3 regions of the Verrucosispora sp. WMMD573 genome follow, and region 1 is predicted to be linked to each of the others. Evidence: riboswitches for the same ligand, from Rfam matches in the RefSeq annotation. Region 1 holds a riboswitch; each other region holds the start of a gene.

What was found. A riboswitch is a leader RNA that binds a small molecule or an ion and turns the genes downstream of it on or off. The one in region 1 is predicted to bind cobalamin.
Region 2: another riboswitch for cobalamin. It lies ahead of O7601_RS24350 (prenyltransferase/squalene oxidase repeat-containing protein); the one in region 1 lies ahead of O7601_RS19755 (ribonucleoside-diphosphate reductase subunit alpha).
Region 3: another riboswitch for cobalamin. It lies ahead of O7601_RS00655 (acyl-CoA thioesterase); the one in region 1 lies ahead of O7601_RS19755 (ribonucleoside-diphosphate reductase subunit alpha).

Annotation. Positions count from the first base shown of each region.
Region 1 is NZ_CP114901.1:4,340,288-4,349,778, forward strand. Features, by position in the region: gene metH (methionine synthase) at 1-924, shown strand, start outside; gene O7601_RS19740 (helix-turn-helix transcriptional regulator) at 1,153-2,295, shown strand; gene O7601_RS19745 (hypothetical protein) at 2,349-2,561, shown strand; gene O7601_RS19750 (hypothetical protein) at 2,558-2,890, shown strand; cobalamin riboswitch at 3,021-3,227, shown strand; gene O7601_RS19755 (ribonucleoside-diphosphate reductase subunit alpha) at 3,415-5,742, shown strand; gene O7601_RS19760 (ribonucleotide-diphosphate reductase subunit beta) at 5,778-6,773, shown strand; gene O7601_RS19765 (ABC transporter ATP-binding protein) at 6,947-7,732, opposite strand; gene O7601_RS19770 (ABC transporter substrate-binding protein) at 7,729-8,718, opposite strand; gene O7601_RS19775 (iron ABC transporter permease) at 8,744-9,491, opposite strand, start outside.
Region 2 is NZ_CP114901.1:5,356,729-5,366,219, forward strand. Features, by position in the region: gene O7601_RS24345 (hypothetical protein) at 1-203, opposite strand, end outside; gene O7601_RS24350 (prenyltransferase/squalene oxidase repeat-containing protein) at 235-1,278, opposite strand; cobalamin riboswitch at 1,379-1,519, opposite strand; gene O7601_RS24355 (cellulose binding domain-containing protein) at 1,607-3,109, opposite strand; gene O7601_RS24360 (helix-turn-helix transcriptional regulator) at 3,270-4,415, shown strand; gene O7601_RS24365 (helix-turn-helix domain-containing protein) at 4,503-6,725, opposite strand; gene O7601_RS24370 (FAD-dependent oxidoreductase) at 6,828-8,444, opposite strand; gene O7601_RS24375 (XRE family transcriptional regulator) at 8,521-9,078, shown strand; gene O7601_RS24380 (PepSY domain-containing protein) at 9,220-9,491, opposite strand, start outside.
Region 3 is NZ_CP114901.1:132,650-142,140, reverse strand. Features, by position in the region: gene O7601_RS00675 (ATP-grasp domain-containing protein) at 1-783, shown strand, start outside; gene O7601_RS00670 (DUF5134 domain-containing protein) at 978-1,553, opposite strand; gene O7601_RS00665 (PepSY domain-containing protein) at 1,639-3,072, shown strand; gene O7601_RS00660 (XRE family transcriptional regulator) at 3,214-3,696, opposite strand; gene O7601_RS00655 (acyl-CoA thioesterase) at 3,832-4,344, opposite strand; cobalamin riboswitch at 4,461-4,678, opposite strand; gene O7601_RS00650 (hypothetical protein) at 4,869-5,444, shown strand; gene O7601_RS00645 (hypothetical protein) at 5,455-5,823, shown strand; gene O7601_RS00640 (DJ-1/PfpI family protein) at 5,930-6,640, opposite strand; gene O7601_RS00635 (hypothetical protein) at 6,679-7,293, opposite strand; gene O7601_RS00630 (FAD-dependent monooxygenase) at 7,368-7,664, opposite strand; gene O7601_RS00625 (DUF433 domain-containing protein) at 7,807-8,037, opposite strand; partial or broken gene O7601_RS00620 (transposase) at 8,251-8,550, shown strand; gene O7601_RS00615 (reverse transcriptase/maturase family protein) at 8,648-9,491, opposite strand, start outside.

The DNA of each region.
Region 1 (9,491 bases):
GCCCTCGCGGCCCGGCGGGCCCGCCGGGAACGGCAGCGCGCGGTCGTCGCCGAGTCGCTGCCGGAGTTGCACGACACCTCGGTACGCTCCGACGTCGCGGTCGGCGTTCCGGTGCCGGTCGCACCGTTCCACGGCACCCGGGTGGTCAAGGGGGTGCCGTTGGCCGACTACGCGGCGCTGCTGGATGAGCGGGCCACTTTCATGGGCCAGTGGGGGCTGCGCGGTGCGCGCGGCGGCAAGGGCCCGTCGTACGAGGAACTTGTGGAGACCGAGGGTCGGCCGAGGCTGCGTTACTGGCTGGACCGGCTGATCGCCGACCAGGTGTTGGAGGCGGCCGTGGTGTACGGCTACTTCCCGGCCTACTCGGAGGGCAACGACCTGGTCGTCCTGGACGAGAACGGGCACGCCGAGCGGGCCCGATTCACGTTCCCCCGGCAGCGGCAGGAGCGCCGGCTCTGCCTGGCCGACTTCTTCCGCCCGCGCGGCGACGACCTGGACGTGGTCGCGTTGCAGCTGGTCACCGTCGGCCAGCCGGTCAGCGAGTACGCGGCGAAGCTGTTCGCCCGCAACGAGTACCGCGACTACCTGGAGGTGCACGGGCTGTCGGTGCAGCTCACCGAGGCCCTCGCCGAGTACTGGCACAAGCGGGTCCGGGCCGAGCTGCGGCTGCCCGACGGCCGTACCGTCGCCGACGACGACCCGGCCGACCTGGCCGGCCTGCTGCGCACCGACTACCGGGGTTGCCGGTACGCCTTCGGCTACCCGGCCTGCCCCGACCTGGAGGACCGGGCGAAGATCGTGGAGCTGCTCGGTGCCGAACGGATCGGGGTGCAGCTGTCGGAGGAGTTCCAGCTGATGCCGGAGCAGGCCACCGACGCCATCGTCGTCCACCACCCCGAGGCCAGCTACTTCAACGCCAAGTAGCCGTACAGGACAGCCGGGCCGGCCAGGAGCAGACTCTGTTGCGGTCGGCCTCCACCGCCGACATCATCCGTTCTGCCGGGGCGGATGGGTGGTGTCGCCTCGCCGGCATGGCCCGGTCGCGTGTCGGCCGCTGTCGTGGCGTGCCGCTGCTGAGTAATGTCGACTGTGGCGGCCCGCCGGTATTGAGGACGGTTGGCCAGCCGTGGTCCTCCACGCGGGAGCAACACCATGCCACCACGCGCACCCACCATCGTCGACCCGCGATTCCCAGCTGAGCTGGCCCGGCTACGCCGTGAGCGTGGCCTGTCGCTGCGCCAGCTGGCCGCAGCGGTGAGCCATGGCAAGAGCGTCATTCATCAGCTGGAGACAGGGCAGACCCGCCCAGCCGTCGACGTCGCCGTCCGCCTCGATGACGCGCTGGCCGCCGGTGGTGCGCTCGCCGCCATGGTCGTTGACGTTCCCGACGGCGACCGGCGGGCTGCCTACGTCGCCGCGCATCCGGGCCGTGTAGATCTGGCCGGGGTTCGCATCCTGGGCGACGTGCTCGCCGGATACCGGCGGCTGGAGGACTCCATCGGCGCCGCAGCCGTCCTACCGCCCGTACGCGTCCAACTCGACACGATCGTGTCGCTGCTGCGCGAGGCTGGCCACCAGGTGCGGCCGGCGGTGGTCGACATGGCTGCGCAATGGGCGCAGTTCGCCGGTTGGCTCGGTATCGCCAACGGTGACGACCGAACCGCCCGCGTGTGGCTGGATCGCAGTCTGCAGTGGTCCACAGAGGCCAGCAACGCCGACCTGACGGCGACCGTGCTGTCCTTCCAGGGGCACCGGGCGGAGGGCCGCGGCGACCTGCCAGCGATGATCGGGCTGTCCCGGGCCGCCCGGGATGATCCACGAGCCAACACGGCGTTGCGCGCGTACTCCGCCGGCCAGGAGGCGCGTGGGCTGGCCATGGCTGGGGCGTGCCCGACCGACGTGCGGCAGATGCTCACGCAAGCCGCCGACCTGGCCACCGAGGCGGCAGAGACGCCACTGCCCGCGTGGGGATACTGGTACACCCCGGCCTTCTACGCGGTACAGCAGGGCATCGTGTGGCGGTACTTGGGCGATCGTGACGCGCGGGCCAACGACCGGGCCGTCGAGCTGTTGACCGCAGGCACAACGGGGGTGGACGAGACGGCCGAGAGCGCCGACTGGCACGGCGGGCACCTCGTGCACCTGGCCATCGCCCACGGCCGGGCCGGGGACAGTGGCTCGGCGCAGCGGGTGCTGGAGGAGGCACGGTCCATCGCGGTGTCAACGGCCTCACGACGCCTGGCCGGACAGGTTGACGCAGCTGTCCGCGACTTGGGTCTGTCCGTCAACCCGTAGCGGACACCAAGCCTCTGACCTGGGCACACGCCGTCATCGCACGCTGTTTGTGGGTGGCGGTGGTGTTCCCCCGTGCAGCGCCGTCAGCCCCTTACGACCTGGCGGAGGTGGCGGCGGTGGGCGTGTGGCGCAGATTTCGGTGGTGGCTGCGGCGGCGGTCCGTGCCGCCGGTCGGCACCGGGCAACGGTGGCAGGAAATCGAGCAGGACGCGGCCCGGCGACGCCTGCTCGATCAGGCGCGGCGTAACGCGCGGTGGCCGGCATGACCGGGCGACCCGTGCGCTACCGCGACGCTATGGCCGCTGAGGCGATCCGGATCGGCCGCGCTGTCGACGCCCTGCCCGGCCGCCTCTGCGACCAACACCTACCGCGCCGGCCGCAGTGGACGTGCGGCACCTGCGACGGCGAACCGGTATGGCCGTGCGCTCCGGCGCGGGTACGGCTCGGTGAGGCGTACGGCCGGGATCGCATCGGGCTGTCGATGTACGTGGGCGCGCTGCTCACGGCCGCGCTGGATGACATGCCGGCCGCCGATCCGGGCGAACTCACCACCCGGTTCACCGCCTGGACGCGGTGCTCCTGCGGGCCGCCGTAGTATGCCGCCGTTTCCTCAGCGTGGCGTTCCGGTAGGCGACTTCGGTGAGTTGTTCGGAGCTGCGTGTGACATCCGTTGTGAGACACGCCGACACACCATCTGGTGTCTTGCGTTCGCGGGCCGCCCATATATGGTGTCACTCGTAGCTGGTTCGGGCGCCCATCCGGGGCGGTCGAGGCAAGAGGGAACCTGGTGGAAATCCGGGGCTGCCCCGCAGCGGTGAGTGGGAACGACAGCCGTCACACAGCACTGGGTTCCGGCCTGGGAAGCGACGGCCAGTAGGAGCGCGAGAGCACGCCCACGAGTCCGAAGACCTGCCAGCACGCCGCCCGCACTCGTGGGCGGCGGCCGCAGGCCGCGTGGGACGGCCGACGCCATGGACGGGCCGTGCCGCCTGCGCGGATCCCGTGGCGTCCTCCCGCGTGTCCGAGGCCCTCGGTAGACGGCGCGAGGAGAGAGACGTGACGGTCGTGCGGGAGAAGCCGGACTCCGACCCAGGTGTGTCGGAGCAGCGCCGGCAGGTGATGCAGGTCCGTAAGCGCAACGGGGACGCCGAGCCGGTTGACGTCAACAAGATCGTCCGTGCGGTGGAGCGGTGGGTGGCCGACCTGGACGAGGTCGATCCGCTGCGGGTGGCCACGAAGACCATCAGCGGACTGTACGACGGTGCCACCACCGCCGAGTTGGACAAGCTGTCTATCCAGACGGCCGCCGAGCTGATCGGTGCGGAGCCGCAGTACTCGAAGCTGGCGGCGCGGCTGCTGGCCGCGTACGTGGACAAGGAGGTCCGTGGGCAGCAGGTGGCCAGCTTCAGCCAGTCCATCCGGTACGCGCACGGCCTCGGGCTGATCGGGGACGCGACCGCCGCGTTCGTGGCCCGCAACGCGCGCAAGCTGGACGACGCGGTCGACCCGGACGGTGACCTGCGGTTCGAGTACTTCGGGCTGCGCACCGTCGCGGACCGGTACCTGCTGCGGCATCCGCAGACCCGCGAGGTGGTGGAGACGCCGCAGTACTGGCTGTTGCGGGTGGCCTGCGGGCTGTCGCAGACACCGGGTGAGGCGATCGGGTTCTACCGGTTGATGTCGAGTCTGGCGTACCTGCCGAGTTCACCGACGCTGTTCAACTCGGGCACCCGGCACACCCAGATGTCGTCGTGTTTCCTGGTGGACTCGCCGCGCGACGAACTCGACTCGATCTACGAGCGTTACCACCAGGTGGCGAAACTGTCGAAGTTCTCCGGCGGCATCGGCATCTCCTGGTCACGGGTCCGGGGACGCGGCGCGTTGATCCGGGGCACCAACGGCCGCTCCAACGGCATCGTGCCGTTCCTCAAAACCCTCGACGCCGGGGTGGCGGCGGTCAACCAGGGTGGCCGGCGCAAGGGCGCGGCCTGCGTGTACCTGGAGCCGTGGCACCCGGACATCGAGGAGTTCCTGGAGCTGCGGGACAACACCGGGGAGGAGTCCCGGCGTACCCACAACCTGAACCTGGCCAACTGGATTCCGGACGAGTTCATGCGGCGGGTCGAGGCCGACGGCGACTGGTCGCTGATCGACCCGTCGGACGCGCCGGAGCTGCCGGACCTGTTCGGCGAGGCGTTCGACGAGGCGTACCGGGCGGCGGAGAAGAAGGCCGTCCGGACGGTCAAGGCCCGCGATCTCTACGGCCGGATGATGCGTACGCTCGCGCAGACCGGCAACGGGTGGATGACGTTCAAGGACGCGGCGAACCGGCTGTCCAACCAGACCGGTGCGCCCGGCAACACGATCCACCTGTCGAACCTGTGCACGGAGATCCTGGAGGTCAACAGCGACACCGAGACGGCGGTGTGCAACCTGGGTTCGGTGAACCTGGGCGCGCACGTCACCGCCGACGGCGTGGACTGGGAGAAGCTGCGCGCGACGGTACGCACGGCTGTGGTGTTCCTCGACCGGGTGATCGACATCAACTACTACCCGGCCGAGCAGACGGCGGTGTCGAATCCGCGTTGGCGTCCGGTCGGGCTCGGGCTGATGGGTCTGCAGGACGCGTTGTTCACGCTGCGGCTGCCGTTCGACTCGGCGTCGGCGCGGGAGCTGTCCACCCGGGTGCAGGAGGAGATCTTCCTGACCGCGCTGGAGACGTCGGCCGGGCTGGCGGAGCGGTTCGGCCCGCATCCGGCGTACGCCGAAACCCGCGCCGCGAAGGGTGAGTTGCATCCCGACCTGTGGGGCGCGGAGGTGACGCAGGCGTCGCGGTGGACCGCGCTGCGGGAGCAGATCGCCCGCCACGGCCTGCGCAACTCGCTGCTGGTGGCGATCGCGCCGACCGCCACGATCGCGTCGATCGCCGGGTGCTACGAGTGCATCGAGCCGCAGGTGTCCAACCTGTTCAAGCGGGAGACGATGTCCGGCGAGTTCCTCCAAATCAACACGTACCTGGTCCGGGAGTTGAAGGCACGCGGACTGTGGACGGCGTCGATCCGGGAGCAGATCAAGCGGGCCGAGGGGTCGGTGCAGGGCATCGCCGAGCTGCCGGCGGAGGTGCGGGAGCTGTTCCGCACCGCGTGGGAGCTGCCGCAGCGGGCGCTCGTCGACCTGGCGGCCGCCCGCGCTCCGTTCATCGACCAGTCGCAGTCGCTGAACCTGTTCCTGAGCGCGCCGACCATCGGCAAGCTCTCCTCGATGTACCTGTACGCCTGGAAGGCCGGGCTGAAAACCACCTACTACCTGCGGTCGCGTCCGGCGACCCGGATCCAGCAGGCCACCGTCGCCGTCACCCCGACGGTCAAGCCGATCGTCGCGGTCAGCGACGACGAGGCGCTGGCCTGCTCCCTGGAAAACCCCGAGAGCTGCGAGGCGTGCCAGTGACCACTGTTTCCGAACCCGACACCGGCCAGCGACAGATGCTGCTCGACCCCGGCATGGACCTGACGCTGCGGCCCATGCGCTATCCGCAGTTCTTCGACAGGTTCAAGGACGCCATCAAGAACACCTGGACCGTCGAGGAGGTCGACCTGCACTCAGACCTCGCCGACCTGGCCAAGCTGTCCCCGGCGGAGCAGCACCTGGTGTCCCGACTGGTCGCGTTCTTCGCCACCGGCGACACCATCGTCGCCAACAACCTCGTGCTCAACCTCTACCAGCACGTCAACTCGCCGGAGGGACGGCTCTACCTGTCCCGGCAGCTGTTCGAGGAGGCGGTGCACGTCCAGTTCTACCTGAACCTCCTGGACACCTACGTGCCGGACGAGCGGGAACGGTTCGCGGCGTTCGCGGCGGTGGAGAACATCCCGTCGATCGCCCGCAAGGCCGAGTTCTGCTTCAAATGGATCGACTCCATCTTTGAGCTGCGGGAGTTGAGGACCCGCGAGGACCGGCGGTCGTTCCTGCTGAACCTGATCTGCTTCGCCGCCTGCATCGAGGGACTGTTCTTCTACGGCGCCTTCGCCTACGTGTACTTCCTCCGGTCCCGGGGCCTGCTGCACGGCCTTGCCTCGGGTACCAACTGGGTGTTCCGGGACGAGTCGATGCACATGGCGTTCGCCTTCGACGTGGTCGACACCGTACGCGCCGAGGAGCCGGACCTCTTCGACGCCGAGATGGAGCAGCAGGTCCGGGACATGCTGGCCGAGGCCGTCGAGTGCGAGGTGCAGTTCGCCGCCGACCTGCTCGAACAGGGCGTGTCCGGGCTGTCCCTGGCCGACATGCGCGAATATCTCCAGCACGTCGCCGACCGCCGGCTGGCACAGTTGGAGATCGAACCGCTGTACGGGTCGAAGAATCCGTTCGCCTTCATGGAGTTGCAGGACGTGCAGGAGCTGTCCAACTTCTTCGAACGGCGGGTGTCGGCCTATCAGGTCGGAGTCACCGGCACTGTCGCCTTCGACGACGACTTCTGACGGCGGTCACATCCGCTGACCGGGTCCGGCTCGGCGCTGATCGTGTCGATCATCGCCGGGCCGCCCCGGCCCGCAGGTCGTCTCAGACCCGGCCGGCGACCAGGCCCGGGTGTCGGCGTTCCTGTTTGCTCGTGGCGGCACGCTCACTCATGCCGGCACTCCGCTTCGCTCGCTCATGCGGCGGTCCTTTCGACGGCGGGCTGGTCGGTCGGGTGGTACAGCAGGTGGATGGTGCCGTCGAGGTCGAGGCGCTGGATGCCGATGGCGTAGACGGATTCGAGCACGGCGGGGTCGAGGACCTCCTCGGTGCTGCCGGCCGCGGCGATCCCGCCCCGGCCGAGCAGCACCAGGTCGTCGCAGTAGCGGGCGGCGAGGTTCAGATCGTGCAGCACGACGACGGCACAGGTGCCGAGGTCGCGTACCAGCCGCAGGATCTCGTGCTGGTAGCGGATGTCGAGATGGTTGGTCGGCTCGTCGAGCAGCAGGTGGGTGGCCTGCTGGGCCAGTGCCCGGGCGATGAGCACCCGCTGGCGTTCGCCGCCGGAGAGGCCGGCGAACGCCCGTGACCCCAGGTGGGCGGCGCCGACCCGGCGTAGGCACTCCGCCGCGATCTCGTGATCCGCCCGCCCGGTGCGCTGGAAGGTGTTCAGGTGCGGGCCGCGGCCCAGCAGCACCAACTCGGCCACGGTGAGGGCGGTCTCGCCGCCGGTCTCCTGAACCACCACGGCCAGCCGGCGCGCCGCCTCCCGTGGCGGCAGCGTGGCCAGGTCGTCACCGTCCACGGCGACCCGTCCGGTGCCGCTGCGCAGCGCGCCGTAGAGCAGCCGCAGCAGGGTGGTCTTGCCGCTGCCGTTGGGGCCGATCAGGCCGAGGACCCGGCCGGGTCGCGCGGTCACGCTTACCCCGTCGATCACCGGGTTGGCGCCGTAGCGCCAGGAAACCTGGGTCGCCTGGATCACGAGTCGGCCCCGAACCGCTGCACGATCCGCTCCAGGCCGTCGATCGACAGCGGGGTGGGCGGCTCGGTGAAGTTGAACAGCTGGGTCATCACGTTGCCGGCACGGACCGCGTTGAGCTTCTCGGCCCCGGGAAGACCGGTCAGGCCCTGCTCGACCGCGGCGGGATCGCCGTCGCTGTAGAGCAGGATCAGCACGTCGGGGTTACGGCCGAGCAGTTCCTCGACGGTGACCTCGAAGACCCGTTCCGGTGTGTCGCCGAAGACGTTGCGGAAGCCGGCCGCCGCCAGCTGTGGGTGGGCCATGCTGGCGGCGCCGTACGCGTACGTGGTGCCGCCGCCGACGGTCGGATACAGCACGGCGGCGGTACGACCGGAGGCCGCGCCCGCTGCGGCCTGGACCGTGGTCATCCGGTCCTTGAGCGCGCCTACCGCCGTGGCCGCCTGCGCCTCGCGGCCGAACACCCGACCGTAGGTCTCCAGCTGCCGGTAGATGTCGTCGAAGCTGGGGGTGGCGGTGTTGTCCGGGCACATGGCCGGCTCCTCCAGCAGCGGGATGTCCACGGCCGAGAGGGTGTCGCGGGACAGGTTGTCGACCTCACCGAGCACCAGGTCGGGCTCCTGGCTGATCACCACCTCCTTGGAGATCTGGAGGTGCCCGCTGGTGTCGGTCTTGTCGGTCAGCAGGGGGATGCGGTCCAGTTCGGCGAGGGTCTCGGCGTCGTAGTACTCGCGGGGGTACTGCCCGGCCCGGGCGGTGACCCGGTCCAGCACGCCGAGCGCGTGCAGGTACGGCACGGCGGCGCTCTTGAGCAGGACGACCCGCTCCGGCGCGGCGTCTAAGGTCACCTCGACGCCGCAGTTGGTGACGGTGACCGGGTACCCCGGACCGGTCGCCGTCGGCTCGTCGGCGGCGGAACCGCCGCAGCCGGCGACCAGCAGCGCGAGAGTGGACGTGGCCGCGGTGACGGCGACACGGGTTGCCTTCATCGGTGCTCCTCGGCTCATCGGGCGCTCAGGCGCCGGTGGCGTGCAGACGACGGATCAGGACCAGCAGGAAGGGGGCGCCGAGCAGGGCGGTGATGATGCCGATCGGGATCTCCTGGGGGGCCAGCAGCACCCGGGCCAGCACATCCGCCCAGACCAGCAGGATGGCGCCGAGCAGCGCGGCGACCGGCACCACGCGGACGTGTGGCGCGCCGACGATGCGGCGGGCCAGGTGCGGCACGACGAGGCCGACGAAGCCGATGCTGCCGGCGGCGGAGACCAGCACGCCGACACTGAGCGACACCAGCACGAGCAGCCGCAGGCGGAACCGGTCGGGCGACACGCCGAGCGTCTGCGCGGTCTCGTCACCGATGGCCAGCACGTCGAGCCGTCGTCCGACGATGGTCAGGTAGCCGATCATGCCGCAGAGCACGACCGCGGCGACCAGCAGCAGGGCGTTCCACCGCGCCAGCCCGAGGGAGCCGAGGAGCCAGAACATCACCGAGCGGGCTCCCTCGGCGGACCCCGAGGCGAAGATCAGGAAGCTGGTGGTGGCGTAGAGGGCGTAGCCGACGGCGACGCCGGACAGCAGCAGCCGGATCGAGGTCACCCGTCCGCCGCTGCGGGCGATCAGGAAGACCAGCAGCGACGCGCCGAGCGCGCCGAGGAAGGCGCTGCTGGACAGGGCGTACTGCCCGAAGCCGGCGCCCGCGCCGAACAGGATCGCGGCGGCGGCCCCGCTGGATGCGCCGGAGTTGATCCCGAGCAGGTACGGG
Region 2 (9,491 bases), 1.0 Mb from region 1:
CCGAGCGCGCACGCCACCTGGACGCCGCCGCCGAGCGAACCATAGTCGACCACCACGGTGACCCCGGTCGTCCCGGTGCAGGCGGCGGCCTGCGCGGCTCGTGGAGACGGCTCGACAGCGATCAACCCGACGGCGACGACAGCCGCCACCGCGATGCTCGCCAGCCACCGACGGACGGGATCGTAGACCTGGGACATGAGCACTCCTTCTGATGGGACGGAATCTGCCGGCCGGTCAGCGGCAGGGCAGGGTGGGCGCGCCGGTGGTCGCGGTGACGGTGGAGAGCCGGGCGTATCCGGTGCCGGCCAGTCCGAGGACAGCCTGGGCGGTGGCGCGGGGGGCGGTTCCGGGATCGAAGACGCCGCCGTCGAAGTCGACCGCACCCCGGTCGGCGACCGGGGCGGCACAACCGACCTGAAGTCCGGCCAGGAAGACGCGGGCCCGGACCCAGGCCAACGGCCGGCCCCCGTCGCGCAACGCCTGGGCCGCCAACCCGGTGCTGTTGGCGTTCGCAACCCCACCGGCGTTGGTGAACCCGCCATCGGCACGTTGCACCGAGATCAGCCAGCGCAGTCCCGCGGCAGCATCGGCCGGGCGGCCAGCGGCCCGCAGCGCCTGCACCGCGGCGGCGGTGGCGTCCACATCAGAGACACAAACCGGCTGCTCCGGCAGCAGCGGATAGCCGCCGTCCGGGCACCGGGTGCCGGCCAGCCATCCGGCGGCGAGCGCCGGCACGCCCTGCGCGGTCCGGTCCAGCGCGAGGAGCGCGAAGGACTGGCTGAACGCGTTGCTGTAGTCACCCCACGCCGACCGGTCGGTGAACCGACCGCCGGGGTTCTGGAGCGACAGCAGTCGGGCGATGAGATCCACACCGCCGACGTCGGTCGGGTCACCGCCGCGGACCGCGACGGCGAGAGCGAGCTTGGCGGTAGCGCCCGCGTACGCCTCGGCGGCGCCGTCGCCGATGTAGCCGTCGCGGATGTCCGGCCGGGTGACCCAGGCCAGGGCCCGAGCGCCGAAGTCGTCGGCGACACCGGCCGCGGCGAACGCGAAGACCGCGTCCAGGGTCAAACCCTGATCCGGGTACGCGACTCCGTCGAAGACAGCCTCGAAACGTTCCCCGTCGATCAACTGTCGGGCCAACCAGCCGGCGGCGGCATCCGCGCGAACGGCGCCGACCTGCGCAGGTGTGGCGATCGCGGGTGTGTTGAGGGTGAGGGCGGCGAGTATCCCGCAGAGCAGGGCGAGCAGGCGGTGCCGGCTCAGGCGAACGACCATCGGGGAGCGCCTTTCCGGCCCGGCGGTCGTCAGGAACCCGGCCCGCCCGGCGATGGCCCGGCTGGCCGGCCTCCGACCCGTGGGCCACGACGGGTGAGGAGCAGAGACTCGCGAGTACGGCAGGTATTCGGGCTCGCCACCAGGAATGCTCCCAGCGGCCTACCGTTGCGGGCCAGCGCCGGACTTCGACCGGACTTCCCCCGCACGCACACGCGGTTGTGCAGTTGTCGCGCCAGTCTCGTCCGCCACACGGCCACTGTCAATCAGCTGTCGAACACACCGCGCAGGGCCTGGCAGCTTCCGCTGCCAGGCCCTGCTGAGTGGTTGATCAGGCGCAGCTCTGGCCGTTGAGGGTGATCGGCGACGGCACGTTCGGCGTGCCGGTGGCGTTGAAGCCGAAGGTGACGGCCCCGCCGCTCGGGATGCTGGCGTTGTAGGCCAGGTTCGACGCGGTCACCGCCGGGCCGTTCTGGGTGATCCCGGCGTTCCACGGGGTGGTGATGGTGCTGCCGGCCGACAGGTTCCAGGCCAGCTGCCAGCCGTTGATGGCAGCGGCCCAGTTGTAGATGGTCACGTTCGCGGTGTAACCGCCCGACCAGGTGGTGACCTGGTAGGACACCTGGCAGGTTGCCGGGCCGGCGGTAGCGGTCACCGGGACGATGTCGCCGAAGTCGTCGCGTACGGTGGCGAAGTCCTGGAAGCCGATGCCGCTGCCGAGGCCGCTGGTGTGGGTGCCGGCGGCCAGCACCGAGCCGTCCGGCTTCACCTGGTAGACCGGGCCGCCGCTGTCACCGCCGTAGCCGGACTCCCCGCCGTCCAACTGGGTGGCCTCGACCAGGTCCTGCTCGTCGGTGTAGTGGAACTGCACCTCCAGGTTGCAGATGGGAGCGCCGTGGATCTCTGCGGTGGTCTGCCCGGACTGGCAGAGGATCTGGCCGGGGAAGACCTGGGTCCAGCCAGCCACCGGCACCCTCGTCGACTCGTGCAGGCCGCCGACGTACACGTCGCTGCCGGCCGACGCTGCGCTGATCAGTGCGATGTCGTGCGGGCCGTGGCGTTCGACGATGAACCCGATCGGCTCGCCGACGCCGTCGAACCACTCGCCGCCGAGCGGTCCACAGTGCGCGGCGGTGAGCACATAAGGGGTGTCGTCGGCGAGGTCGCGCACCCCGAAGCCGGACGTGCAGAGGTCCCCTCCGCCGTTCCAGATGCGCGCGCCACCGTTCCACGGGGCATCGTCGTCGAAGCGGGTGGCGTGCTGTTCCGGCTTCTGGGCCACCACGGTGCTGGTCTTGACGCCGGTGGCGGGCAACGCCGGAACCTTCGCTCCGCCGGCGGTGTCGACGGCCACCTCCAGCCCGCTGCCATCGGTCCTGATTCGCACGGTGTGCGCCGCATCCGAGCGATCCTCCGCCACGACACGGCGCAGCTTCACCGCGGCGGCCTGTAGTTCCTTGCCGCTGTACCTGGCCGGCTCGACCCTCACCTCGGCGAGCTTTTCGACGCTTCGGACGGCTGCGGCGATGTCGGCCGGCACGGCCCCCTTCCACCACAGCGTGACGTGGTTGTCGACCAGGCCGAGGCCGGCGTAGCCGCGCGGCTCACCCGCCTCCACGGCGGATCGAATCACGCTGGCGGCGTCGACGAGCGTCAGCTGTCCGGCCATCCGCTCCTGCACGGTGGGCGACAGTCTCTCAAAGAGATTCGCGGCGGGTACGCCGGGCGGCGCGGCCGGTGAGGCGGCGGCGACCCCGGCCGTGGTCAGTCCGACTGTGGACAGCGTGAGCGCTGCGGCAGCGGCCACGCGGAGGGCGGTTCGGAAGGTCTGCATGGCCCAGAGTCAACCGAGAGTGACGACTCGCAGCCATGCAGAAGCACCGGCAACTTCACCGTGAGCATGTGGGCAGTGACACACCGACGGTGGTGACCTTACTGGAGCGTAGTCATTAGCGTCACTCAGGACAGCTGAGCACACCCCACCGGGACGGGCTGTGAGTGACTACGGACGACTCGCGGGTGGTTCCGCACTCAGGGTGCTGCGTACCGCCGCCGGGCTGACCATCGACGGTCTGGCCGCACGATCGGGCGTGAGCCCGCGCACCATCGGCGGCATCGAGCGGGGCCGCATCCGGCGCCCCCACGAGGGCACCCTCGCCGCGCTGGCCGGGGCCCTGCGCCTCGGCCCGGACGACCGCAGCCGGCTGCGCGCCGCCGTCCGGGTCGAACCGGCGGCGATCGGCCTGCCCCGGCTGACGCCGTGCTTCACCGGACGCGACGACGATCTCGACCGGCTGGCCGGCGCCGCGTCCCGGCACCGGGTGATCGAGCTGGCCGGCCTGCCCGGCATCGGCAAGAGCGCGCTGGCGGCGCAGGCCGCCGCCAGGATGAGTGGCGACTTTCCCGACGGGGTGCGGTTCGTGGCGCTGGGCGGCTCGCCCGCTCCACACCCCGCCGCGCTGGCCCGGGAGCTGGCACGCTCGCTGGGCGACGACGCGCCGGACGACGACCCTGCCGCGGTCGCGGCGTGGCGGCGGCTGGTCGGCGGGCGGCGGATGCTCCTGGTCTTCGACGATGCGTCCGACGCGGTCCGGCTGGCACCGCTGCTGCCGGACCGGGGAGCGTCGGTAGCGGTGGTGACCACTTCCGGGCGGCCGACCCTGCCACCGAGGCGCGCCCGGCGGGTGCTCACGCCGTTGCCGACGACCGACGCCGAGCTGGCGCTGCACCGGATGATCGGCTCGACGGCCCCGGACGCGCGGGTGTCCGAGCTGGCGCAGCTCTGCCACGGTCTGCCGCTGGCGCTGCGCACCGTGGCGAACCGGGTGCGGACCCGGCACCCGTGGTCGATCGAGCGCATCACCGCGCAGCTCGCCCGGCCAGGGCGGCAGCTTGAGGCACTCACCGCCGGTGACCTGTCGGTGGGCGCGGCCCTTGAGCACGGCTACCGGAGATTGCCGGAGCCGCTGCGCGCGGCGGTCCGCGCGCTGGCCGCGTCGACGCCGCCCGCAGCGGCGGTCGCCGACCTGGCCGGTTGCGGGTGGATCGCCGGCGAACACGGGATCAATCCGATCCTGCTCGCGTTCGCGGTCGCCCGCGCCGCAGGCACCCGCCCGGCTGTGCCGCTCGCCGCAGCCTGAGCCGCTAGCGGCCCGCCGGTCCGGGCGCCCACGACGCTCACCCGTGCCGCTCTGCCCATCCACCCGCAACACCCGATCGGCCGCCGCTCAGCCACCGTCCGCCCCGGAGTTCAGCTCGGCCAACGCCGTACGGGCGCGGGCGACGCTATCGGCGTCACCGAGCGAGCCAGCCAGCTCGACCGCCGCCGCCAGATGCTCACCCGCCTCCGCAGGGCAACCGGTGCGGCGCAGGGCCTCGGCCAGCTCGATCAGTGCGGCCATCTCCTGGGTCCGCAGCCCGCAGGAGCGCGTGCCTGCCACCGCCTCGCGAAGGATGCCGACCGCCTCGCCCCAGCGCCCCAGATCCGTCAGATCCAACCCGATCCACCGGCAGGCGATCGCGTCCGAGTAGGCGCGCGGCACGGCCGCGATCGGAAACTCCGCGTCGCGCAGCAGCCGCAACGTACGCCGGTGCACCCGCAGCGCGTCGGACGTACGGCCGAGCGCCCGCAACGCGATGCCGAGCATCGACATGGCCTGCGCCGTGCCCTCGTGATCTCCGGCCGCGCGTAGCATCCTGCTGCCTCGCTGCAACAACCTCCGGGCGGCTTCGAACTCACGAAGCCGGAGCTGCGCGGACGCGGCGTAGAGCAGCGCCCAGCCTTGCTGGGCCCGGTCGCCGGCCCGCTGCGCCGACCGCAGCGCCGCCCGGGCGGTTTCCAACCCTGCGGAGGCGTCGTTCAGACAGAGCGTCTGCGCCCAGGAGAGATAGTTCAGGTGCGTGGCCTGCCGGGTCAGGTCACCGGTGCGGGTCGCCGCCTCAGCGGCCAGCCGGAAGACCTCCGGCCAGATATCCAGGTAGATCCGCTGGTCCGAGAACCAGTGCAGCGCGTCGGCGACCGCGACGACCAGGTCGTCCCGTCCGGTCTCGGCCGCGATCCGCAGCGCTGGGAACCAGTTCTCCCGCTCGGTGTCGAGCCAGTCGCGGGCCTGGTCCGCGTCCAAGTTGTCGTCCGGTGCCGGTCCGCCGGGCTCGAAGTGCCGCCCGGCCCGGACGGTTGCCTCCAGCAGCCAGGTCACCAGGTTCTCCCGCAGCGTCGGCGCGGCCGACGGCTCGTCCCGCTCCAAACAGGCCATGGCGAAGGCGCGGACCAGGTCGTGCAGCCCGTAGCGGTCCGGTGGCCGGAGCCCGAGCAGTCCGGACTCGACCAGCCCGTCGAGCCGATCCTCGGCCTCGGCCAGGTCGACTGCGCACAGGACGGCCACGGCTTCCGCGCCGAAGTCCGGCCCCGGGATCAGCGCCAGTCGCCGCAGCGTCGTGCGCCCGGTCACCGAGAGCCAGCGGTACGACAGCGTGAGCGCCGCGGACAAACCGGAGTTGCCACCGTCGATGGCAGCGACGCGATCCCGAGCCTGCGCGAGACGTGCGTCGAGATCGGCGACGGTGAGCGTGGGTTCGTCGCGCAGCCGCTGCCCGGCGATCCGCAGCGCAAGCGGCAGGTGCCCACAGTGCCCGGCGAGTGCGGCGATCCGCTCCGGCGGGGCTTCCTCAATGTGGCCGACCGTCCGCAGCAGCGCCATCGACTCGGCCGGTGACAGTGGCTCCTGCGGCAACCAGTGCACCGCCTCCAGCCCGCTCAGCCAACGCCGACAGGTAAGCAGCACCAGGGCCGGGCCGTCGCTGGGCAGCAGCGGACGCACCTGCTCTTCTGAGGCCGCATTGTCCAGCACCAGCAGCGTTCGCCGATGCCGGAGCAACCCACGGTAGATCCGGGCCCGCTCGGCAACGTCGGATGGTATCCGCGAGGCGCCCAGGCCAAGCGCCAGCAGCAGCCGTTGCAGCACTTCGCCGGCGGTCGCCGGGTGCTCGTGGGTACCGCGCAGGTCGACGAAGAACCGCCCGTCTGGATAACGGTCGGCGAGGTCGTGGGCCGCGCGCAGCGCCAGCGCCGTTTTGCCCACGCCGGGCTGCCCGGTCAGTACGGCGACGATGGCCGGCGGTTCCTCCGATCCGGCGAGTTCGGTCAGCCTGCCGAGCGAAGCGACCCGGCCGGTGAAATCGGCGGGCGGCGCGGGCATCGGGCACGGTCCGGGCGGCGGACGGCCCACGCCGGCGCTCTCCTCGATCAGAGCACGGTCGCCGGCCGGCGGCGCCAGCACGTCGAGGACCGCGGTCAGGGTACGGCGCTGCGGCCGGCGGACCAGGTCACGCTCGAGGTTGCTCAGCGCCCGGGTACTCACGCCGGACCGGTCGGCAAGTTCCTCGATCGTCAGTCCGGCTGCCGCCCGATGGTGCCGCAACAGCTGTCCCAGGCTGGTGCCGTCGCCCACCCGCACCCCGACCCCCGCCTCCGCACGACGTCGACCGGGCAATCGTATCGACGGAAGCCATGAGCTTGCGATCGTCCGGGCGCACTGCCGTTCGCCGTGGCCCTACTCCCGGTGCCTGTCAAGTCGGACGGCGCGCAGCACGATGTCGTTGACGTGGTGGGTGCTGATCGCCCCCGGGGGGCGCGGGCGGGTCTCGTGCACGTCGACGCGCCAGTCCCCCGAAGCCGCGATCTCGGCGGCGATGTCGTCGATGCCGACGTACGCCTGCGGGTCGTACATGCGGGTCTGCTCGGCGGGGTCCGCCGGTTCGAGCCCGGTCAGATCGTGGCTGACGACGAGCAGCGTCCCACCGACCGCCACGGCGTCGAGCAGGTTGCGCAGTCCGCGCTGCTCGGGGGTGCGCTGGAACGAGCCGTACTGCAGGGAAACGAGGTCGTAGGTCTCGTCCGCGTATGCGGCGGGTTCGTTGGCGTCGCGGTGCAACGTGCGCACGTCGAGCCCGCGACGTTCCGCTTCGGCCCGGATGCGGCCGAGTGCCCTGCTGGAGACGTCGGAGGCGGTCACCTGCCAGCCTCGTTCGGCCAGCCACAGGGCGTCGGCTCCTTCACCCGCGCCGATGTCGAGCGCCCGCCCGGGAGGCAGGTCCGTCGCCTCCGCCACGAGTGTGCCGTTCGGGTTGGCGCTCCACATGCGTTCCTGGTCCCCGTACCGGCTGTCCCACTCGATCGCGACGCCGGAGGGACGGACACCCGCCGTGGCGTCCTCGGCGGCGAGGCTGAAGGCGATCTGGGCACCGACCCAGCTACCGTTCGCCGCGGCCGGCAGGACCTGGGCACTCGGATCCGTCAGGTTTCCGGCGGCGAAGACGCCTTCCACGCTGGTGCGCCCGGTGGAGTCGACCTTGACGAGCTGACCGAGTCCGCTGGGGTGGGCCGCGGTGTCGATGCCCAGCCCGGCGAGCATCTCGACCCGGGGCCGGAAACGGGCCCCGGCGAGGATCGCGTCGGCTGGCAGGCTGCGGCCGTCGGCGAGCTCGACGACGAGTGACCCGTCCGGGCCGGCGTTCGCCACCCGCCGCACCGCGCCCTCGACCACCGGAACCCCGGCGGCGACGAGGGCCTGCACCGCGGCCGGCTCGATCCCCGTCGCGCCGTGCAGCACCACGGTCAACTGGTCGGTCAGGTGCCGCATCAGCGGGGTCGGGTGCAGTCCCATCGCCGCCGTGACGATCTGCACGACCCGCAGGTCACGGACCTCCCAGCCATGGCAGAACGGACAGTTGATCACCTGGCGGCCCCAACGCTCGGCGAGGCCCTCGATGTCGGGAAGCTCATCGACGATGCCGGTCGCGGCCAGTACCCGGCGGGCGACGAGACCGTGGCCGCCCGAGAGCGCGAGGTGGAAACCGTCGTCCTCGTTGCGCACCGCCAGGACCCGGCCGGTGAGGACGTTGCCGCCGTAGCTACGGACCTCCGCGCGCCCGATGGTCCGCATCGCCTCGGGCGGGGTGCCTTCGCGTCCGAGGTAGCCGTGCATGTGCGCGGCCGGCGCGTTCCGCGGCGTGCCGTCGTCGACGACGATGACCGAGCGGCGCTGACGGGCGAGTTGCAGCGCGGCCGCCAGACCGGCCGCTGAGCCGCCGATGACGGCGACGTCGCACCTGCGGACGATGCTCTGGTGGGGTGGGTGTTCGGGTGTTTCGTGTGCGTGCTCCGTCATGCGTCCAGCGTAGGAACGCCTGGCGTCAGGTGAAAGGCAGTTTGCGGAATCCGCAAGGTGGGTTCATACTCGGAGGATGAGCGACCGCAGTGAGGTGGAGCGGCTGGCGCGCACCCGGCTGCGCAGCATCCGCACTACGCTCGGCTACTCCCTGGACGAGCTCGCCGAACGCACCAACCTCAGCCCGTCCACGATCAGCCGGGTCGAGACGGGAAAACGGACGCTGAGCCTCGACGTGCTCGTCCCCCTGGCCGCCGCGCTACAGGTCAGCCTCGACGTGCTCTTCGAGGCGACCAGCGACGAGGACGTGGTGATCCGTCCCGTGCAGCACCGCTCGGGTTCGCGCACGACGTGGCCGCTGAGCCGCGTCGATGGGCGCACCATGGCGATGAAGGTTCGGTTGGAGCCCGAGGCGACGATGCCGGCCCAGCGGGTCCATCCGGGCTACGACTGGCTTTTGGTGCTCGAAGGCAGGGTGCTGCTGTGGCTCGGCGAGCGGCAGATCGAGGTGGCAAAGGGTGAAGCAGCCGAGTTCTCCACGATGACGCCACACTCGATGACGGCGCTCGACCGGCCGGCCGAGCTGATCATGATCTTCGACCGCGAGGGCCAGCGCGCACACCTGCACCAGTGAGCGTGAAACCGGCAGGAATGGACACCGGCAGGTCCACACCGATCACGCGGCATCGCCAGGGCGGCGATCTCCTGGGCCGCCGCACGACCGAAATCCCTCCTCGGTCGGTGCGACGGCTTCCGCCTGGACCGTCGCCGAGGTTCACGCCGTGCCGAAGAAGCTCCTGAGGGCCGGCATCCGGCGGATCAGGAGTTGGTCCAGGGCGAGGATCACCAGCAGCGACAGGCCGAACAGGGGCAGGAACACGCCGAGGACGGCCATCGCGGCGAGTAGGAGCCAGTTGCCCCAGATCGGAAGTTTCGCGCGGGGTGCGGCCAGCCCGGAGGCGGTGCCGCGGCGGGTCCACCACATCATCGGCCCGGTGACGCACATGAAGATCACGGCGAGGCAGAACAGCGTGGACAGGATCTCGT
Region 3 (9,491 bases), 2.3 Mb from region 1:
GGGACCGGCGGCACCGGGGTGCGGCTGGTTCGCAGCCCGGCGGATCTGGCCCGCGCCTATGCCGGGGCGGCCGGCGCCGACGGCGCTCTGGTGCAGGAGTACCTGGACGGGCCGCAGATCAGCGTCGAGTCAGTGGTGGTACGCAGCGGCCGGTTGTACGTGGTCGCGGCCGGAAGCCGGCACGCCGGACCAGGGCCGGGACTCGCGACAGCCAGCCGGCTGATCTCAGTTCCTCAGCAGGCCGAGCACCTGGCCTCGGTACGCCGTGCCGTCGATGCCGCCCACGCCGCGCTCGGGCTGTGCGAGGGCGTCACCCACACCGAGGTACGGTTGACCGCCGACGGACCCCGGTTGATCGGGCTCAACGCCCGGCTCGGTGGTGACCTGATCTCCCGGCTGGTGCCCTTGGCCACCGGCGTCGACCTGGTCGCGGCGGCGGTCGACACGGCGCTCGGGAGACAACCGCGGCTGCGGCACACCCGGCGGCATACCGCCGGAATCATCTTCCGTCACGGTGACACCGTCGAAGACACCGTACCCACGAGCCGACCCGCGCAGCTTCCCGACGGTGTCGAGTCGCTGTGGACGGCACCGGAGGCTCCGGCGGCCCGATTCGGCGGCCGAATCGGGCATGCCATTGTGGTGGCCGAGGACTACACCACCTGCCAGGTCCAGTTGGAAAAGGCGTACGCGGCGCTGCTTCCGGACTTCGGGTCGGCGATTGCGGTCCTTCCCGGCAGCGAGCCGTCGGCCAGCATCTCGGACGGAACCCTGGTCACCTGAGCGAAGGCGGGGTGCTGCGGCCCTCCAGCCGTAGGTGAAGGTCCACCGGGATCACCGGCGGAGGCAGGGCGTACCTTCGTGTTTCTGCTCCGGCCGCGAGTGGCCGACGCGAGTCCTGCGTTCGGCGGCACTGAGTGGTTCGCCGGTGACGGAGCCCGGTGCGGCGTCGTCGCGGGCCGAGTCCAGGCGACACCTCACACGTTCATGAGTAGCAGCATGGTTCCCATGCCGGCGGCCATGACGGAGTAGCTGAGCGAGTGCAGCCGGTGGCGGGACGCCGTCATGGTGCGGTACAGCCACCACAGGGCGGTGGCGGCGGTGAGTGCCACGAAGGCGATGTTGATGGTGTCGGCCCAGGTCGGTGTCGGCATGGGTAGCCCGCTGGAGGCGCTGCCGCCGTGGGAGTGTCCGGAGCCTGCGCCGCCGGTGCCGATCTCGGACATGAGTGTGGGCATGGCCGCGAGCATCCAGATCATCGCCGCGTCCATCGCGGCGTGGCTGAGCAGATCGGCGCGGTCCGATGTGTGTCGGGTTCGTCGGTAGGCGGGCAGTAGCGCGAGGGCGAGGATCGCGAAGACCGCGATCTGTGCCCAGGCGACCGCGCCCTCCACCATCACCCAGACCATGAGGATCATCGCCGCGCTCATCACGGTGTGGTTGATGTCGATCAGTTCCGCGTCGGAGAAGGGCTGGTCACGGGAGACCGCCCGGCGGCGTGCGACGAGGTCGGCGACGCAGACGATACCGGTGAGTAGAAATACGATCGTCAATACGGGAACCCATGGGGCCTCAAGCACGACTACAACTTAGACCATGTGACCCGGGTGACCGGCGACAGTTGAAAGGCCCACTTGGATGACCGTCTCAGAGACCGAAGCGCCGCCTCCCGCGGAGACGCCGGCGCCCGCCGCGCGAGTCCGTCGGACGAACTGGTTCGCCGCGTTCTGGCGTTGGCACTTCTACGGGTCGCTCATCGTCATTCCGGTGCTTTTCGCGCTTTCCGTCACCGGCATGATCTACATGTTCCGCGACGACGTGGACTCCCTCACGCATCCTGGGGTGCTGAAGGTTTCCGTGGTCGAGGGCGCCCAGCGGGTCGCGTTGTCCGCCCAGGAGGCGGCCGTGCGCGCCGAGTTCCCGGATCGTGCGGTCCTGTCCGTGCAGGACGGCATCGGCGACCGGGCCACCCTGTTCGTCGCCGCCCAGGCGGACGGCAGCACCTCGAACGTCTACGTGAACCCCTACACCGCCGAGGTCACCGGCGTGCTCAGCCAGGACCAGCTCGTCTCCACCTGGGCGGAGCGTATCCACGGTGACCTGCTCATCGGCGATGGTGGCGTCGGGGACCGGATCGTCGAGCTCGGGGCCTCCTGGGGGATCGTGTTGACGATCACCGGGTTCATCATCTTCTTCCTCGGCCGGAAGGCCCGCAGCGGCGCCCAGGCCAAGGGCAGACGCGGTGCCCGGGTCCGTGGTTGGCATGCCATCGTCGGGCTCCCCGTGGGCCTCGGCGTCCTGCTGCTCGTCGTCTCCGGCCTGCCGTGGACCGGTTTCTGGGGCGCCAAGGCGTCGGAGCTGGCCGCGCACGGCAACATGTCGTTGTGGGGTGAGGATCCCGGTGCCGAGTCCACCATCCGGCAGCAGATCGAGAACAGCGACGGTCAGTCGGCGCCTGCCGGTTGGGCCTCGGGTAATGCCCCGCAGGGCACCAGCACCGGCGCCGGCACACCGATCTCGATCGACAGGGCCGTCGCCACGGCGCAGGCACAGGGCGCTCCCGGGCCGTACCTGATCATGTATCCCGAGGGCGAAAAAGGCGTGTTCAGCGTGATGAGCAGCCAGTGGTACAACGTCGGCAACCCCGCCGAGTCCGACGTCACCCAGGAGACGACGGTCCACGTCGACCAGTACAGCGGCGAGAAGGTCGGCCAGTACAGCTACGCCGACTACAGCGCCATGGCCAAGGTCGTGTCCCACGGGATCGCCCTGCACGAGGGGCGGCGTCTCGGCGTGGCCAACGAGATCCTGTCCACGCTGTTCTGCCTCGCCGTGATCTTCATGTGCGTCACCGGGCCGATGATGTGGTGGACCCGCCGCGGCACCGCCTCCGGGCTGGCCGCACCCCGCGCGAAACTTCCGATCTGGGGCAACTGGCTCCTACTCGCCGCGATGGCCGTCCTCGGCGTGTTCCTGCCCCTGTTCGGCCTGTCGCTGCTGGTGATCCTCGCCCTGGACCAACTCCTGATCCGCCGGATGCCGGCCCTCAGGAGCTTCTTCGGCACGGCGTAAACCTCGGCGACGGTCCAGGCGTGAACCGTCGCACCGACCGAGGAGGGATTTCGGTCGTGCGGCGGCCCAGGAGATCGCCGCCCTGGCGATGCCGCGTGATCGGTGCGGACCTGCCGGTGTCCATTCCTGCCGGTTCCACGCTCACTGGTGCAGGTGTGCGCGCTGCCCCTCGCGGTCGAAGATCATGATCAGCTCGGCCGGCCGGTCGAGCGCCGTCATCGAGTGTGGCGTCATCGTGGAGAATTCGGCTGCTTCACCCTTTGCCACCTCGATCTGCCGCTCGCCGAGCCACAGCAGCACCCTGCCTTCGAGCACCAAAAGCCAGTCATAGCCCGGATGGACCCGCTGGGCCGGCATCGTCGCCTCGGGCTCCAACCGAACCTTCATCGCCATGGTGCGCCCATCGACGCGGCTCAGCGGCCACGTCGTGCGCGAACCCGAGCGGTGCTGCACGGGACGGATCACCACGTCCTCGTCGCTGGTCGCCTCGAAGAGCACGTCGAGGCTGACCTGTAGCGCGGCGGCCAGGGGGACGAGCACGTCGAGGCTCAGCGTCCGTTTTCCCGTCTCGACCCGGCTGATCGTCGGCGGGTTGACGCGCCGTGACCAGCGGCCGTCAGCCATCCGTCGGGCGAGGCGTCCGGCGCCCGTGCAGAGGGTGATGTCGACAGTGACCTGCATTTGTATGAAGACGGCGCCGAGCAGAGCCAGTTGTGCGGTGGCGGTGACGCGAGGGCTGCCGTGGAGAGTCCGAGCATCTCAGGACTCCTCGGTGCCGTCGAGCAGGGCACGGCGCAGGGTCAGTCGGTGTTCGCGGCGGATCTGCGCCTCGCGGTAGCGGCGCCGGTCGCCGTCGGTCTGAGGTAGCAGTGGCGGCACCGGCCGGGGTTGGCCGTTGTCGTCGACGGCGACCATGACGAGGTGGGCGGTGGCCACGTCGGTCGGTGGTACGGCTCGGTCCCATCGGTCGGCGGTGACCTTGACGGTGACCTCCATGGAACTGCGTCCGGCCCAGGTGATGCGGGCGTCGACGTGCACGACGTCGCCGACGCGGACCGCGCGAAGGAAGGCGGTCTCGTCGATGGCAGCGGTGACGGCCGGGCCGTCGGAGTGCCGGGCGGCGACCACTCCGGCGACCGAGTCGATGAGGTTGAGGATTCGGCCGCCGTGGACCGTACCCATCAGGTTGGTGTGGTGCTGGTCCATGATCTGCGACAGGGTCAGGTGGGAGGCCGACGGTGGTCGGCCGGCGAGTGAGGTCGTGTTGTGCACGGGTTTCCGTCCTCGGGCGGCATGCCGGCAACCGGTGGGGCGCGCACGTCGAGGAACACGCCGTCGTGGCGCGTCACCCGCCCGACCCGCCCTCGAGGTCGACGGCAGCGCACACACCTTGTGTACGCAGCGCGGGCAGGTCTTCGGACTCGTGGGCGGGACCGAAATCGGCCGGTCTTCTACTGGCCGTCGCTTCCCAGGCCGGGTGGCCCAGTGCGTGGTGACGGCGGTCGTTCCCACTCACCGCTGCGGGGCAGTCCCGGACTTTCACCGGGTTCCCTCTTTCGACGCCCCACCAGGAACGGTCGGGCGAACCAGCGCCGTCGGCCACCCTATCCTGACCCAGGCCGACGACAGTCCAGCCGGGTACCTGCGGCGAGCTGCCCCATCACTCCGACGCCGAGCGTCGGCCCGTGGCCGCGATCGCCACGAACCTCGCCGCCACGACCCACCGTGTGCGATCGGTAGCGGATTGACAGTGGCTTTGGGAGCAGACGAGACTGGCGCGACAGCTGAACAACCGCGTGTGTGCGGTCCGCCTGAGCCGGCACCGCCTGCTCGCCCTGTTTTGCGGTGTGCTCGCCGCCCTCACTCTGACCACACCCGCGATCGCCGCGCCCCCGCAGTTCGGCGTCGTCCGATCCGATGCGGCTGCGGGCTGGTTGGCCCGACAGCTTGTCGACGGGGAACGCTTCGAGGCCGTCTTCGACGGGGTCGCGTACCCGGACCAGGGGTTGACCCTGGACGCGGTCTTCGCGTTCGCCGCCGGCGGTGTCGCCGACGACTTCGGCGCGCAAGCCCTGGCCTGGGCCACCCGGCCGGACGTGCGTGACGGGTACATCGGTGACGGCACCACCGAGGCGTACGCGGGCGCGACCGCCAAGCTCGCTCTCGCCGTCGCGGTCCATGGCGGTGACCCGACCGACGTCGGCGGTGTCGGCCTCATCGCCCGGCTGGATTTGCTCCAGGCGCCCCCGGCGGCCGGTTTACCGACCGGTCGGCGTGGGGTGATTTCAGCAACGCGTTCAGTCAGTCCTCCGCGATTCCCGCGCTGGACCGTACCGCGCAAGGTGTGCCGGCGGCCGCTGCCGGATGGCTAGCGGGTACCCGGTGCCCCGACGGCGGCTGGTCGGTGTCGCCGGCATCGTGAGGTGCCGGCGACACCTGCCAGAACGCGACGGCCGGCGGCCCGGCGACTGCCACGCCGCGCACGGCGCCCAGGCCGGCGACATCGTTACCGTTCGCTACCTGCCCCTGGAACAGGCCCGCGCCGAGGGTGCCTCGGCCCGGTTCGGCGAGACCTACGACGCGACCGTGCGGGTCGTCGAGATCGGCGGCGAGTGGTCCCGCGAGCTGTGCGGCGGTACCCACGTCGACCACTCCGCGCAGATCGGCTCCCTCGCACTCACCGGCGAGTCGTCGGTCGGTGGCGGACAACGCCGTATCGAGGCCGTCACCGGAATCGAGGCATTCCGGTAACTTGCCTGCGAACGCGACCTCACCGCTGCCGGATGACGCCCGTCCGGCGATTCCTGTTGCCGTCCCGTCGCCGAGGAACTGACAGAGCGAATCGCCTCGCGTGGGGTCAGGCGCGCCAGACGGTGCCGCGTCGTTCGTACTCCAGCACCTGTTCGACCTGGACCGCGAGCGCCGCGCCGAGTTGGCGCTCGACCAGCCAGAGCGCGAGGTCCAGACCGGAGGTGACGCCACCGGCGGTGACCAGATCGCCATCGTCGACCACGCGGGCGTCGGTGACGATGCCGCCCTGGGCCCGCAGATCGTCGGCCGCCCGGTGGTGCGTGATGCAGGGTCGCCCGGCGGTGAGTCCGGCCGCCGACAGGAGCATGGTGCCGGTGCAGATGCCGGCGATGGTCAGGCCGCGACGACGCGCGGCGCGGATGGCTGCGGGCAGGACGCCACGCTGGATCTCGTACGCCACGCCTGGGGTGTCCGCCCGCCGGTAGCCGCCGCCGGGCACCACGAGGAGGTTTGCCTCCCGGGGTGACCAGCGGCCGGTCGCCTCGACCCGGGTGCCGTGGGTGGCGGTCACCGGGCTGGTGGCGTCCACGGTGACGAGGGTGGTGGTGATGTCACCGCCGAGCCCGCGGGCCATGCCGAATACTTCGACCGGCCCGGCGAAGTCCATTTCCTCCACCCCGGGGTACATCAGGATGTGCACCCGCACGGGCCGCTTCGGTGGACTGGCGGTGGCCGCCGAGGCGCCTGCGACCGCGCCGACGGCGGTGGCTGTGGCTCCGGTCGCGATCGTGGCGCGCAGGACGCTTCGACGGTCCATGACGGTGCCCCTCTGCTTGGTGGATGACCTCTACTCAATCAGTCGGCTACCCCTGTCATTCGGTTCCGTCGATGTGTTTGGTTGTTTGACGCCGGCCGGACAAGGTCCGCGATGAGGTTGCGCGGTGGCACGTCAACGTCACCCTGTCGCCAGGCCACGTGCCCGTCAGGTCGGACGAGGAGGCCACCCGGGGGGACGCCGCAGATGTCGAGGTACTGCCGCAGGCGTTCCCGGGACAGCAGTCTGGTCAGCGGACGGGTCGCCACCGGGATGTGATGCTGCCGGGCCTTCTCCACCATCGGCTGGAACGCGGCGGCCGTCTCGTCGGCGACGAGCAGGGTGAATCCGTCGTCGGCCAGGAGGTCGAGCGTGGAGCGGGACGGGTCGTCGTCCAGCCAGGCGTGCGGAAGGCGGTGTCCGGGCCGACCGGTCGGCTGGTGGTCGGTGACCGGATCACCGGGCGGTACCGGAGTGCCGTCGGGGACCACAGCGGCGGAGGCGTAGTGGTAGCCGAGGACGAGTCCGTCGCTGGGACGGGCACGTGGCGGTGCCCCCGCCCGGTGGGCGGCGAGGGCGTCGGTCAGCCGCAGATGACTCTCGTGGGCGGTGGCCAGCGCCACCGGTCGCCGTTCGTCGTGGTAGGTGTCGAGCAACGCGGAGGAGGCCCAGCCGTGGTGTACGGCGGCGAGTTTCCAGGCGAGGTTGTCGGTGTCACCAATGCCGCAGTTCAGGCCGAACCCACCGTACGGGTGGTGAGGTGGGCGGCGTCGCCGGCCAGTAACACCACGCCGAGGCGGAACCGGTCCGCTACCTGGGCGGCGGCGTGCCACACCTGCCGCGCGACGAGCCTGACCGGCAGCCCGGGCAGCTCGGAAGCACTGCGGATCATCGCCACGCACCTGCTGTCGTCGATCTGGTCCAGGCCTGGGCCGTCTCGATCGGCGACCATGTTGAACAGCCAGCGCCGTTCGTTGTCGACGGCGAGGAACGTCCCGTGTAGGTCGGGACGGCTGATCGTGTACACGGCACTGAGCCGGTCGGCGACGTGGGCGCCGAGGTCGGCGTCGAAGAGAATGTTCAGGTTGTGGGAGACCTCGGGGCATCATGCCCCTGAGCGCGCAGACCTGCGGCAACCGCTGGCGACAGGTTGTTGTCGATCAGGAATTTCATGCCGCGTGGTGTAGCGGCAGCTCCCGCTCCCGGACAGCCTCGGCGGCGAAGCGCAGCGCTTCCCAGACGTCTTCAACGGTCAGGTCTGGCAGATCTGACACGATCTCGTCTGCGCTCATGCCGTCCGCGATCATTGCCACGACCGTAGCGACCGGGATGCGTAACCCACGGATGCACGGTGCACCGCCCATCTGGGCCGGGTCGACGGTGATCCGTTCGAAGTTCATGACGGCATGGTAACCCGTCGTGACCCAGCCCGACCCCGGGCTAATACTCCAGCCGGGGATGTTGACCTCGGCTGAGCTGCGGGCCAGTACCGATGCGGAGACGAAGGCAGCCACCGTCGATCATGGACGGTTGTGTGGACTGACCATGACGCAGCGGTGGCTGCCGGATACAGGGTAGACGCCCAACGGTGGCGGGTGTTGTTCGACGACCTGATGTTGACGGTCGGGCAGCGTTTCCGCAGGCCGGAGCCGCGTCGGCGAGTGCGGGACTTCGTGCGGGGTCTGTTGGCGCCGCTGCCGCGGAAGAACTGCTGGACGATCGCCGAGCATGCCGGAGACGCGAACCCGGACGGGATGCAGGACCTGCTGACCCGGGTGACGTGGGACGACGGCGCGGTTCGTGCCGATGTCCGCGCGTTCGTCGGCGAGCATCTCGGTGACGACGAGGCGGTGCTGGTCATCGACGAGACGGGTGATCTGAAGAAAGGTCGGCGCACCGTCGGCGTGGTGAGGTGGGGCGTTGACGAGGTGCCTGCCGGGGCAGGTCCTTTTCCAACGCCCTCCTCCCGAACCGGACGGGCCCGTTTCCGAGCATCCGGCTCTCCGGTGACTACTGCGTGAGTGCGGCGCTGTTCCCGGAGTGGATCTGGTGGTGGCAGTCGGCGCAGACGATGAGCGTCTTGCGTCGGCGCTTGACCATGATCTTCGTCCAGGTGTTCTTGCGTGACTGCCCGGCCTGGTTGAGGTCGGCGAGTTTGCGGACGTGGTGGACCTGGACGTCCACCGTGCCGTCGCAGACCTCGCACCTGCCTGCGAGGAGCCGGTTGATCAACTCCTTGCGGGTGACGGCCGGGACAGGACTGCGGTCGATGGGGACCGCGGTCTTCTGCCGTTTGAGTGGTATGCCGCCGAACCGGGCGACCAGTGGTGCCCTGCCCTCACGCTCGACGCGGGCCTCGAAACACCGCCGTTTGCCGTGCTGGGTGTCGATGGACGCCCGGTATTTCCGGGTCATCTTCGACACCGCTGAGCGGTGCTTGAGGGCCAGCGTCTTGAGCATGGAGGTCTCCATGACCCAGCGCAGCCGGCTCAGTCGCCAGACATCTCCGGCGGGCAGGTAGTACTGGACGATGCCTCGGTACTCGGCTCCGTAGGTCGCGATGATGGTGTGGTCATCGTGGTTGACCAGCAGGGTCCGATGCGCGGGTTCGCCGCGCTGCAAGTACCTGGCGCACTTGGCCTTGATCACCGTCTTCGGCACGCGTAACCCGATCGTGCCGTTGACCGTCCGGTTTCCACGATGGTGCATGTGGTCGCCGTGCTGGACGGTGATCTCGTAGCCGAGGAATCTCGCCGCGCCTGTGCGGGCGTGCGTGATCAGCGTTTTGTCCTCGGACAGTTCCAGCTTGAGATCGTCGCGCAGGAACTGAGCGAGACGCCGTTTGATGTCCTCG